DNA from 3 places in the Undibacterium sp. GrIS 1.8 genome. Region 2 is predicted to be linked to each of the others. Evidence: predicted binding sites of a transcription regulator. Region 2 holds the regulator's gene; each other region holds the start of a gene.
What was found. The regulator sigma-54, encoded in region 2, starts transcription at its own class of promoters, with help from an activator protein. The targets are predictions, from matches to a motif close to TGGCANGNAANCTGCTTT.
Positions count from the first base shown of each region.

Region 1: the regulator sigma-54 is predicted to act here: its motif matches at 2,179-2,196, upstream of AAKU64_RS00965 (transglutaminase family protein).
Region 3: the regulator sigma-54 is predicted to act here: its motif matches at 1,754-1,771, upstream of urtA (urea ABC transporter substrate-binding protein).

Region 1 is NZ_JBEONQ010000001.1:229,380-233,673, forward strand. Features, by position in the region: gene AAKU64_RS00965 (transglutaminase family protein) at 1-1,981, opposite strand, end outside; gene AAKU64_RS00970 (TonB-dependent receptor) at 2,921-4,294, shown strand, end outside.
Region 2 is NZ_JBEONQ010000006.1:79,355-83,648, forward strand. Features, by position in the region: gene ggt (gamma-glutamyltransferase) at 1-992, shown strand, start outside; gene hpf (ribosome hibernation-promoting factor, HPF/YfiA family) at 1,280-1,624, opposite strand; gene AAKU64_RS04395 (RNA polymerase factor sigma-54) at 1,778-3,274, opposite strand; gene lptB (LPS export ABC transporter ATP-binding protein) at 3,292-4,032, opposite strand; gene lptA (lipopolysaccharide transport periplasmic protein LptA) at 4,034-4,294, opposite strand, start outside.
Region 3 is NZ_JBEONQ010000019.1:36,314-40,607, forward strand. Features, by position in the region: gene AAKU64_RS10880 (DUF349 domain-containing protein) at 1-1,464, opposite strand, end outside; gene urtA (urea ABC transporter substrate-binding protein) at 2,027-3,280, shown strand; gene urtB (urea ABC transporter permease subunit UrtB) at 3,639-4,294, shown strand, end outside.

The DNA of each region.
Region 1 (4,294 bases), on a different contig from region 2:
GTTTGGCGGGTGCAGAAGAAGTGGCAGGAGATTTCGCCATCAAAGCAGCGACGGCGGCTGGCGTTGCTCCTGCCGAGGTTGCAGCCGCTACCACTGCGGCATGTGCTGCCATCGCGGCTGTCAGCGGTGCCGGGCTTGTACCGCTCGCGGCTGTTTTAGTTGAAGAAACAATTGTTGGCACTGATTGAGCAGGCTTGGTTTTGTCAGCAGCAACACTGGCATTTGTTGCACTATTACTGGTCACTGGTTTGTCGTCTTTGGCAGAAGGCAAAGGCGTGCGCGGGGCGAACGGGTCTACATCAAACTCATGGATTTCTTTTTCTGGCTGCACCCAAGGCAATGCACTCAGTGGCAGGCGTAAACCCATCGGAGAATCGCCATCGATCAGGTATAAATGTTCGCGCTTAATTGGCCACGGCGAGGTCCGCCAGGCAACCCCCAAAGAGATGCTCGGATCGGTGTCTTTTGGCTTCAGCGGCAAGACGTAACCAACCACTTCGCCAAGGCCGTGCTCCAGCAAACGTGCTAAACGACGACGTTCTTCCGGCGCTTTTAAATCAGCTTTCAGCGGATCTAAATTGACGGGCAAACCCTGTTCGCGCTGCGCCTGTTGCATCACATCTTCATAGGCTGGAATCTGGCTACCTTCTGGCAGTGATAGCGCTTTAACCAGCGCCGTCATAAACAGATATGCCTCGGCATTGGTATACCCATCGGCTTTTTTCTCATCCGAGAATAAGCTGGCGTCCAGCCACATCGGCTGACCATCAATCCGCCAATAAATATTTAAAGCCCAGCGCGGTAAAGGTTCGCCCGGATACCATTTTCCCTGACCGTAGTGCAGCATGCCGCCAGGCGCAAAATGGTTTTTCAACCTGTGCATCAGTTCGCCGGCCAATTCCCGTTTTTTATCACCATGCGCCAGCGTATTCCACTGAGCACCATCCATATCGTCGATAGAGACAAAGGTCGGCTCACCACCTTGCGTCAGCCGTACATCTTGTCGTTTTAAATCTGCATCGACTTGCTGGCCGATCAGATCAATCGCCTTCCAGTCGGCGTCGGAATACGGCTTGGTCACGCGCGGATCTTCATGGATGCGGGTAATCGTCATCTCATGGTGGAAAGTCACTTCGGCCTTATCGGTAAAGCCCGTCACTGGTGCCGCAGAAGAGGGCAACGCAGTGCACGCCAATGGAATATGCCCTTCACTGGCCAGCATGCCGGAGGTCGGATCTAAACCAATCCAGCCGGCACCCGGGATATACACTTCGGCCCAGGCATGTAAATCGGTGAAGTCAACGGTAGTACCGCTAGGGCCATCTAATGCTTCCTGATCAGCGGTGAGCTGGATTAAATAGCCCGATACAAAGCGTGCCGCCAAACCCATCTGACGCAAAATTTGCACCAATAACCAGCCACTGTCACGGCAAGAACCGGAGCGATTGGTTAAAGTTTCTTCCGGCGTCTGTACGCCCGGCTCCATCCTGAGCAGATATCCGATATCGCCCTGCAAACGCTGATTGATAGCGACCAGAAAATCATTGGTCAGCAAATCTTTTTTCAGAATCGCAGTACGTGCGTCCTCCACCCATTTGGTCTGCAATTCACCCGGTTTTTCGGTCAGCAAATAAGGGCTAAGTTCTGCACTCAATTGCGCAGGATAGCTAAAAGGAAAATGCTCGGCGTATTTCTCAACAAAAAAGTCAAAAGGATTAATCACCGTCATATCGGCAACCAGATCGACAGTAAATTCCAGCACATCCGATTTTTCAGGGAAAACAAAACGACCAATGTAATTACCGTAGGGGTCTTGCTGCCAGTTGATGAAATGCTGTTCCGGCGCGACGGTTAGTGAGTAAGACAAAATCGGCGTACGTGCGTGAGGCGCTGGACGCAGGCGCACCTCATGCGGAGAAAGAGCAACCAGGCGGTCATAACGGTAGCTGGTTTTGTGATGCAATGCGACACGGATAGCCATTCGATATTGCCTTTCGATAAGGGTTAAAACGGCGCTAGAGAGCAGCGCCAAAACGCGTCCGTAAAACGGAAAATCATATAAAGCATTCTGCGGCGTTACATCTATACTCAATCAGTCTTTCACAAGAAAGTAGCACATTTATTGACGCATCTTTCAGAACTCACATAGCTAAAAATTTAAATTATGTTAAGGCTGTAAAAGCAGGATTCATGCCTATCAAATTAAACAAAATGGCTTTGCAAATTAAGCTCCAGTCATATGCGAGCGAAGCGTCATTAGCATAACCAACGAGAATGGCGCTGCGCCATGTGACAAATTTCACATAATCATCTCGCGGCAAAAACTATTCTACCCCTCTCCTAATTTGTATTCTGCTCGCATTGTTTAGGACATATTTTTAATCTAAGTTAGTCATAACACCTGAGTAAGTTGTTCCAACTGTTAGTTAAGTTTTTGTAGAAATAGGATGTAAGCAAATGCTAATTTCGCAAACGAAAATAGCCACATTATTACCTCTCTTTACATATTATTTTTTGATATTGGGAATAACTAATAAGTAGTAATAATGTATCTCGTTATTTACATAAATTTAAATTAAAGCGATCTCTTTCGCCACAAGTACTTATGTATTTAAAGATAAATAATTTAGTAAATTGTCTAGGATTGTTTTCTAAAAATTAACTCCCCATTGGAATATCCTGTTGTTTTTTGGGAACGAACAAACCCCTAGTGTTGACATGAGCACTTCAAGATGTTTCCATGATCATCAAGCATTTTGAAACAAGTTGTTACAACTAATAATTTCAAAAGGCTTTTTTATTTACATCTAAAATGAATTTAGAAACATTTTTCGCTGCGTTGTTACAGATTGAAATAGTTATAACTATTTAGATGTCAATTTAAAAATCCATTGTTGACTTATATAATCAGGAAAATTACATGTCCAAGAAAAATCTAGTCTTTAAGAAGAAACTGGTGGCGCATGCACTAACGATGGCGTTTGGGGTAGGCGTTTTTACTGTAGGCGTAAGCCCCGCAGTAATGGCGCAGTCCAATGCATCCGGAACTGTGTTTGGTAAAGTTGCACTAGGATCTGCAACGTCAGTTGCTTTAAAAAATACGGATACCAATTTATCAAGAACTGTCACGATAGATGCGACAGGTAAATTTCAGGCAACTGCTTTGCCGCCTGGGCGTTATACAGCCATTTTGATGAAAGACGCCACAGTACTGGCTAATTCTGAATTTGATGTTTTGGCTGGGCAAGGTGTAGAGCCAAACTTTGGGATTGCTTCCGGCGTTGGTGTTCAGTCTGTTGAGGTAAGTGCTCGGCGTAATCGTATTGACGTCTCTAGTGCAACTAATGGTGCCACTTTCACAGCTAAAGAATTAGATAAGCTTCCAATGACACGCAATGTGGACGCAATTATTCAATTGGCACCCAACACAACACGGGCGGATCCACGTTATGCCGGTGGCGCAAGTCTTGGTGGCGGTGGAGCATCTGAAAATGCGTACTATATCAATGGCTTTCCAGTAACAAATCCATTGACTCAATTGGGTGCATCCGAATTGCCATTTGGCGGAATTTCGCAAGCACAAGTTTTAACCGGAGGTTTTGGCGCCGAGTTTGGCCGCTCCGTTGGTGGAATAATTAATATCACCACAAAAAGTGGCACTAATAATTGGGAGGTTGGCGGAACAGTTAGCTTCGCACCAAAATCATTGCGTTCTGATGTAATCGACATCTATTTCCCAGTAATTCCCGGTACAAGCTCTGCAACTGTCAATAACGGAAAATTATTTCGTGCTCGTAAAGATGACACTTTAGAGAACTGGACGTACGGCGGATATGTAGGCGGTCCAATTATTAAAGATAAAGTATTCATGTTCTTGGCGGCAGAAGCACAAAAAACAAATACTAGCGGGACTAATCCCGGTAATAATGCTACTAGCTTAAATAACGCTACTGCCGGATGGCGCGAACAAGAAGCAAAATTGCAGCGTTATTTAGGGAAGTTCGACTGGAACATTACTGATGATCATCGTTTAGAATTAACCCTCATGGGTGACAGCCCTAAGCGGGACAACAGCTTTTCTGGCTACACCTACGCTAAAACGAGCACGAATGATGCTCGCACCCGTTTGCCAACTGGCGTTACCTCAACACAGCACTTTGAAAATGTAGGGGAAAATGGTGGCGAAACACAGATTCTGAAATACACAGGTAACCTCACGAACGATCTCACTTTGACTGCACTTTATGGCCAAAGTAAAGCGAAACATATTAATAGTTTTGGTGGATCGGACCAA
Region 2 (4,294 bases):
AAATTGTTGCAGAAATGGCGCAGCATGAAGGCATCATCAGCGCAGAAGATATGAAAAATTATAAGGTCGTCGAGCGCGAACCCGTCAAAGGTAGTTATCGCGGCTATGAAATCGTGGCCATGCCGCCACCCAGCTCAGGCGGCGTACACATCGTACAAATGTTGCATATTCTTGAACACTTTCCGATTAAAGAACAAGGCAGTAATAGCGCACAAAACTTACACCTGATGGCGGAGACCATGAAGCTCGCTTATGCCGATCGTTCTGAATATTTGGGCGATCCCGATTTTGTCAAAGTACCGATTAAAGCACTGACATCACGCGCCTATGCTGATGAGTTATCAAAGAAAATTAATCCAGAACATGCAACGCCGTCCGATCAAATCAAGCCCGGTAAACTAGCGCCTTACGAAAGTGATCAAACTACCCATTTTGCTACAGCAGATCAGTATGGTAACGTCGTCGCAACTACCTACACGCTGAATCTGAATTTTGGTAGCGGCATCGTTGCTAGCGGCACCGGCATTACCTTAAATAATGAAATGGATGATTTCTCCGTAAAAGCGGGTGCTCCCAACGCGTTTGGATTACTTGGTGGCGATGCCAATGCGATTGCGGCATACAAGCGCCCGCTCAGCTCAATGTCACCGACAATTATTTTAAAAGACGGACGACCATTTCTGACCACAGGCAGCCCGGGGGGTAGCCGGATTATCACCACCAGTTTGCAAATTATTATGAATGTGATTGACCATGATATGAATATTGCCGAAGCCAGCATTGCGCCTCGCATTCATCATCAATGGATGCCAGATCAATTGCGCGTAGAAAAAGGGATCACTATCGATACCTTAAACATACTGGAGCAAAAAGGTCAGCATCTGAGATTGTCACCGACTATGGGGCGCACACAAACGATACAAATGAGCAATCAGGGATTTGATGGTTATTCAGATCCGCGCAATCCCGACGGAAAAACTTTAGGGTATTGAGGTTAAATTTAAATGCGTACAAGCTAATCTGTGCGGCTTAAAGAAATGAATAGCTACGAGTGTCGCTTATTTCTCCAGTACCCAATATAAATACTCTCCCCAGGTATATTTTAGTTGTCCATGTAATTACTGGACAATAAGCCATATTTATAAAAATAATATGGGAGTATATTTATATCAGCGCATAATCTTCGCAAAAAAATCAAGTGTTACGTAAACAAAAAAAGGACGCCGGATTGCGTCCTTTTTTGCTATTTTCTAATCGAAAAAGCGACTAAGTCATCTGCTTACACTGGCGTCGGATCGGGTATGTGTTTGATCGCGTCATGTTGATGATTTTGGATTTTGTCTTTATGTTTAATGACTTGTCGGTCCAGTTTGTCGATGAGAGTGTCGATGGCGGCGTAGAGATCTTGTGCCAGGCTTTCAACATGAATATCTTTGCCACTGATGTGCAGATTAATGTCTGCTTTATGGCGTTTTTCCTTTTCTTTGAGCTTGTCCACGGTCAGGATGACGGCGATATCAATTACTTGATCGAAATGCCGCCTGATACGTTCAAGCTTATTTTGCACATGTTCACGAATTGCAGGAGTTACTTCGAGGTGATGTCCACTGATGGTGAGATTCATACTACGCTCCTTGGTAATCTTACTTGTTACAAACATTTTGTCTTAACTCAATTAATGTAAATTTAATCAGACGATGAATTGGCAGACTAATACTTAAATTATTTATTGAGCTAAATTATATATAGCAACACACGAGGATATTTCAAGAACAAGTTACAAAGATTTGCGCAGGCTTACTGGCGGGATTTTCAAGGCCTCGCGATATTTGGCGACTGTGCGTCGCGCAATTACCATGCCTTGTTCTCCCAGCATGTCTGCAATCTTGCTGTCAGAGAGTGGGATTTTCTGGTCTTCTGCTCCTATCAACTGCTTGATGAGTGCACGTATCGCGGTGGATGATGCTTCCCCCCCTGCTTCCGTCGCGACATGGCTACCGAAGAAATATTTCAACTCAAACATACCATGCGGGGTCAGCATGTATTTTTGCGTCGTTACACGAGAAATAGTGCTCTCGTGTAAACCCAGTGTATCAGCAATTTCGCGCAACACAAGTGGTCGCATTGCAACGGCACCGTGCGTGAAAAAATTACGTTGTCTTTCAACTATCGCTTGTGAAACCCGCAAAATCGTATCAAAGCGTTGCCGCATATTTTTGATTAGCCAGCGCGCCTCTTGCAATTGGGAACCTAGCGTACCGTCACCCCGATTTTGCTTCATGATGCTGGCGTACATACTATTAACACGTAGCTTTGGCATCACATCTTGATTGAGTAATACTTGCCAGCCGTTCACTGTCTTTCTGACTATCACATCCGGCACGACATAATCTGAAGCCGCCACGGCAAATTCAGCACCCGGTTTGGGGTTACATTGACGAATAACCACTTGCGCTTCGCGTAAATCCTCGTCATCACAATTAAGGATTTTCTTCAACTTATTAAAATCTCTTTGAGCGAATAAAGTGATGTGGCTCTCAACAATTTTTTGCGCCAGCCGACGCGTCACAAAAGGAATTTTAGGAAAACGTTTAATCTGCAAGGCCAGACATTCGGATACATTTCTGGCACCGACACCGCTAGGGTCAAAGTTCTGCAACATGTTCAGCGCAAAGGATAATTCTTCCGGCTCAACACATAATTCCAATGGCAAGCTGGCATGAATTTCTTCAAGCGTTTCCATCAAATAGCCATTGGTATCCAAGGCATCAATCATCAGCTCAATCAGAGCACGATCACGGGGCTCGCGAATGTTCAATCGCATCTGCTCCAACAAGTGATCTCTGAGGCTAGTTTGTGCTGCTTCTAACTGCGGACGTCCGTCATCTTCTTCTGACGATTTGCTGCCTTGAGGAACATCATCAAAGCTCCACTCTTCTTCATTCGCGCTGGTGCTATCGGCAGAGGCAGCGACTTCGCTAAGCTCGGCATTTTCAGTACTGGCACTTGCAGTAGCTGCATCGCCATTCATTTCTGGCGCGGCGAATTCAGTTTCAGAATTATTCGTAGTCGCACTGATGGCGCCGTCGGCCAGCAAGCGCACTGCATTATCCATAGGATCATCTACCCGCTCCAACATGGGATTGTCGGAAAGTAGATTTTCTAACTCTTGATGTAGCTCCAGCGTGGACAATTGCAGCAAACGTATCGATTGCTGCAATTGGGGCGTTAAGGCCAAATGCTGGGACGTGCGGAGTTGCAGGCTTTGCTTCATCATCGTATGGCTTCCCGCTACATGCGGAAATGCTCTCCCAGATAAACTCGGCGAACCGATTCGTCTTTAATGATATCGTCTGGCTTACCAGTCGCCAACACAGCGCCCTGATTAATGATGTAGGCATGGTCACAAATGCCAAGAGTTTCGCGTACATTGTGATCTGTGATCAGAACGCCGATACCCCGGTTTTTAAGGAAGCGCACAATCCGTTGGATCTCAATGACGGCAATCGGATCGACGCCTGCAAAAGGCTCATCCAACAACACGAAACGAGGATTGGTTGCCAATGCTCTGGCGATCTCTACCCTGCGACGTTCACCACCCGACAAGGATAAAGCCTGATTTTCACGAATGCCGTCAATCTGCAATTCGGCCAGCAAGGTGTCTAAACGTTTTTCAATTTTCTTTTTACTCAGAAATTGATCGTTTTCATCTTTTTGTAATTCAAGAACTGCACGGATATTGTCTTCTACAGACAGCTTACGAAATACCGAGGCCTCTTGCGGCAAATAAGATAAGCCCAAGGTTGCACGTTTGTGTATGGGTAAGCGCGAGATATCAACACCATCAATATTGATCTCACCGGCATCAGAGGGTACCAGTCCAACAATCATATAAAACGATGTAGTCTTGCCAGCGCCGTTCGGACCTAGCAAACCGACCACTTCACCGCTCTTTACTTCCAACGACACGTCACGGACGACTTGCCGCGCGCCATAGCGCTTTTGCAAACCCTTAACTAATAATGTACTCATCTTATTCTTTGACTTTTTTGTCGGATTTTGGAGCCAAAATTAACGTCACACGTCCGCCACCGTCAACAGATTTTCCAGACGTATTATTAGTCGCCACGAATACATCGCTAAGACTGTCGTAGGATAAAAAGTCGCCCTGCTGTTCCTGTGTGACGGTTTTACCTTCAAGATATTTCACGTCAGCCTTAGAAATAAATTTTACTAATTCTGTCCTGGTGTCATATTCGACCCGGTCTGCTACACCTTCTACCCATAAGTCTGG
Region 3 (4,294 bases), on a different contig from region 2:
AGCAGTAATGCGCCACTCGCTTAGTTGTAGTTCAGCCTTTTCCAAATTAACTTTGCGCTCTTCTGCTAATTGCTGAAAATAAGCAGCAGCCGGTGCATAGGCCAGATTGCAGGCGGTATCAAAGCGATCCCAGATTTCTCTAGCCGCACCGCCAGTGCTAGCTTCTAAAGACTTCCAGCGCTCACGCAAGCCGCTTACTTTTTTTGCCAGATTATCAGGTTCCAATTCTTTTGATGGCAATTCTTCTGCCGCTTTGATCAGTTCATCGCGGGAGATACTGCCACCCCATTTGGCCCATGACAGTAATCGCCCAAGCTCGCTCTGGACTTTGAATAAACGTTCTTTTTGCTCTGCATTTAAGCCAGTGTGTTTGAGATCAACACCACGCAATACCTCACGCTCCAGTTTTTGCGCCAGCAACGCACTACCCTGCTCCAAGGCTGCCTCCATATCTTGGATCGCCGCCAAAATTTGCTCTGTGCTGACCTGTACCAGCTTGACTGGTTTAGCCTTTGATGAAGGCGTCGTAATTTGCGCAGGCTTTTCCGTCGATGTTGGATCAGTATGCATTGCATTAGCAGGCGCTACATCTACGCTGTCTGAAGTTTCAGCAGCGACAAATTCTGTGCTTGATTCAATCGTCGTAGCTACAGGTGCTGACACTGGTGCTGATATGTAGGTTTTAGCATCGGCTATTTTTTGCTTTTGTAGTTGCGCCCATTGTTCACGTGCGGCCTGCATTTTATGCGTGAAATCTGCCAGCAAATTTTTAGGTAAAGCCACAGCTTCTGCCTGTTGCAAGCATAAATCAAAGGCTTGCTGCCATATATCCAACTGAGCGCCATGGGCGTCGTCAGCAATCCCTTGGGATATGGTCAAATGCTGTACCAGATCCAGCACCTGTCTTTGCAGCGCCGTCTGTGCCTGCAAGCGTGTTTGCAATATCGTGTAGTGGGCATCAAATTCTGCTTTTAAAGCATCGGGAAAATGTTTGAGGCCTGCCACCAACTTATCCAGATCAGCAATTTGCTGCGGATTTAAGCTAGCTTGTAAACCCAACTGCTGCGCTTGATTGATACAGCGCAAAGCCAGTTGTTGCTGTTGATCTGCTTGCGCCAGCACATCCAAACGTGCCTGCATCAGTTTGGCAACACGCTTATCTGTGTTGCGCATTGCGCTCAGTACTTTTTGCAGCGCGGCTGCGCTGTGTACATGATTAGCCGCTTTAAAACGACCGTCAGCAAAATCACAAGATAATAACAAGCTAACGATTGCGTCTTCTGCACCGGGATTGCTTGCCAGACTCTCTAACTTAGCCAAGGCAGCGGCACGCGCCTGGGCAATTTGTTGCTGTTGATCTGCTTTGGCAACGCTCGCCAGGCTGGCAGCGTTAGCGGCGGCTAAATTGCTATTGGCAGAGGAAGATGTTGCTTTAGGTTTGCGCTTAAAAAGGAAATCGAACATGAGTGTTTGGATTGGTAGGTGGGCAAAAACTGCATGATAGCAAGATTCGGCCGAATTCGGCTGGATTCGACTTGGGGGCATGGGGTTCGGCTAGATGAAGCACTCACCCTGTCAATTCAGTATTTTCAGCAATTAAGCTTGCACCAACATCTGTCAGTTGTTGTAGATATTCTCACTACGCACGAAAGAAGGGATTTAAACCATTTCTCTGCACATATTTGTAGCAAACAAATCTAGGCTTTTGGTCTATATGGGGTTGAGTAGCTAGTAGTGAACGTAGCGCACAAGCTGGCACATAAACTGCTATTTATTTTTATTGCGTACAAATAATTCCTACTTTTAGGAAGTCCGTCACAGTGATATTGCTACGTGAAAATGGCAAAGTAATTATCGCAGCAAGTATTTGCAATGTCGTGGCTCAGTACGATGATGGTTTGCTGCGATTGTCTCTCAACCAAATAGGAATTACTCACACACTTATACATACCCAAATAAATTAGTCATCAGGCTCTCAACTACGCTCATTACTACACGTCTATTACTTCAACACCAAGGAGAAATTATGTCACGTCGTACCGTACTAAAAGCGACCGCACTCGGCGCTATGGCTTTGACTGCATCAACCTGGATGGCACAGGCATTGGCAGCAGATACGATTAAAGTCGGAATTTTACATTCGCTGTCGGGCACGATGGCAATTTCCGAGACTTCCCTCAAAGACGTGGCATTAATGACGATTGATGAGATCAATGCCAAAGGTGGCGTAATGGGTAAAAAGCTGGAGCCGGTGATCGTCGATCCCGCCTCCAATTGGCCCTTGTTTGCAGAGAAAGCGCGGCAACTGATTTCACAAGATAAGGTGTCGGTCGTGTTTGGTTGCTGGACATCGGTATCCCGTAAATCTGTCTTGCCGGTATTTAAAGAACTTAATAGCCTGCTGTTCTACCCTGTGCAGTACGAGGGTGAAGAGCTAGAGAAAAACGTGTTTTACACTGGTGCCGCCCCAAATCAACAAGCGATACCAGCGGTGGAATATCTGATGTCAAAAGAAGGCGGCGGAGCCAAGCGCTTTGTTCTGCTCGGCACTGACTATGTTTATCCACGCACTACCAACAAAATCTTACGGTCCTTTTTGCACAGCAAGGGCGTGAAGGATACTGATATTGACGAGGCCTACACCCCGTTTGGTCATTCTGATTATCAGACGATTGTTGCCAATATCAAGAAATTCTCCGCTGGTGGCAAAACTGCCGTCATCTCCACGATCAATGGCGACTCCAACGTACCGTTTTATAAAGAATTGGGTAATGCAGGTCTGAAAGCGACCGACGTCCCTGTCGTCGCCTTCTCAGTCGGCGAGGAAGAACTACGCGGTGTTGATACCAAGCCCTTAGTCGGCCATCTGGCAGCTTGGAATTATTTTGAGTCGGTAAAAAATCCGGTCAACACCGAGTTCATTAAAAAATGGAAAGACTACGCGGTCGCCAAAAAATTACCGAATGCAGCTACCGCTGTGACTAACGATCCGATGGAAGCGACGTATGTCGGTATCTATATGTGGAAGCAAGCAGTAGAAAAAGCCAAATCTACTGATACCGACAAAGTAATTGCAGCAATGGGCGGACAAACCTTTAAAGCACCGTCTGGCTTTGTCTTAAGCATGGATGCAACCAATCATCATTTACATAAGCCAGTAATGATCGGTGAGATCAAAGCGGATGGCCAGTTCAATGTCGTTTATAAAACGAAAGAAACTATTCGCGCACAACCTTGGAGTCCGTACATCCCTGGTAATGAGGCAAAGCAAAAAATGTAATAGCGCGATAGTGATAGCGGGGCTTCAAAAAAACTATCTGCTTGTCCGTCGCTCCTGCTAGCTAGGCAGAAGTCCAGAGACGTGTTGTCATCCACATACGTCTCTGGATTCCTACTAAAAGCACGCAGGAATGACGCGCATCGTATTAGGTCGTATTAAGTCGTATTTAATTATTTTGTGGGCTCTTAATTAACTGGTTTTTAGAAATTTCTAATTTTCAACGTCCAATGATTTGGCGGTCTCCAGACCATAATTGGCCTGGAAGCCGCAGAAATAATGGACATCCTTTTTGTACTTTTGTACCTTCATCTCTGTAAGGTAAGTCTGGCAGTACTCAAAATCGACCTCAAAATATCCTATGAAAATATTCCAATTCAGTATTTTGACTGTCCTGTTTTGCATGAGTTGCGCCGCGCAAGCTGCGATTGATGCCAAACTTTTACAAGGCTTAAACAGCGATGATCCCGATACCCGTATCGCCGCAGTCACCGAGATAGCAGCACTGGCAAATGACGATAGCAGCAAAGTTTTAAATGCACTCAAAAGCGAATCGCTATACACCACAACAGACGGCGCAGTTTTGATCGTCGATGGCGACAATGCCTACAATCCCGCCACCGGAAAATCCAGTAAATTACCCGACGGTAGCGATGCGATCAGTATCAATAATCGTCTGCGTGGTGCTATCGACAATGCCCTCTCCGGCCTGAAGTTATTTTCTGCAGACAAATCTGTACGCCTGGCAGCAGCCACTAGCTTGCAAACCGATGCCAGCTTGGAACAGCTACCGCTCATCAGCAAAGCCTATGCAAAAGAATCCGATCCCGAGGTGAAATCGCTTTTACAACTGGTGATTGCCACCGCTAACCTGCAATCACCCGGTGCAGCGCAACGTAAAGCCGCTGTCACTTCCTTAGTCGGCAGCAGTAATGCCAAGCTCAAACCTTTGCTGCAAAAAATGCTGGATAAAAATCCCAACGGTAGTTTTATTGAAGCAGATGCCAGCATCCGGAC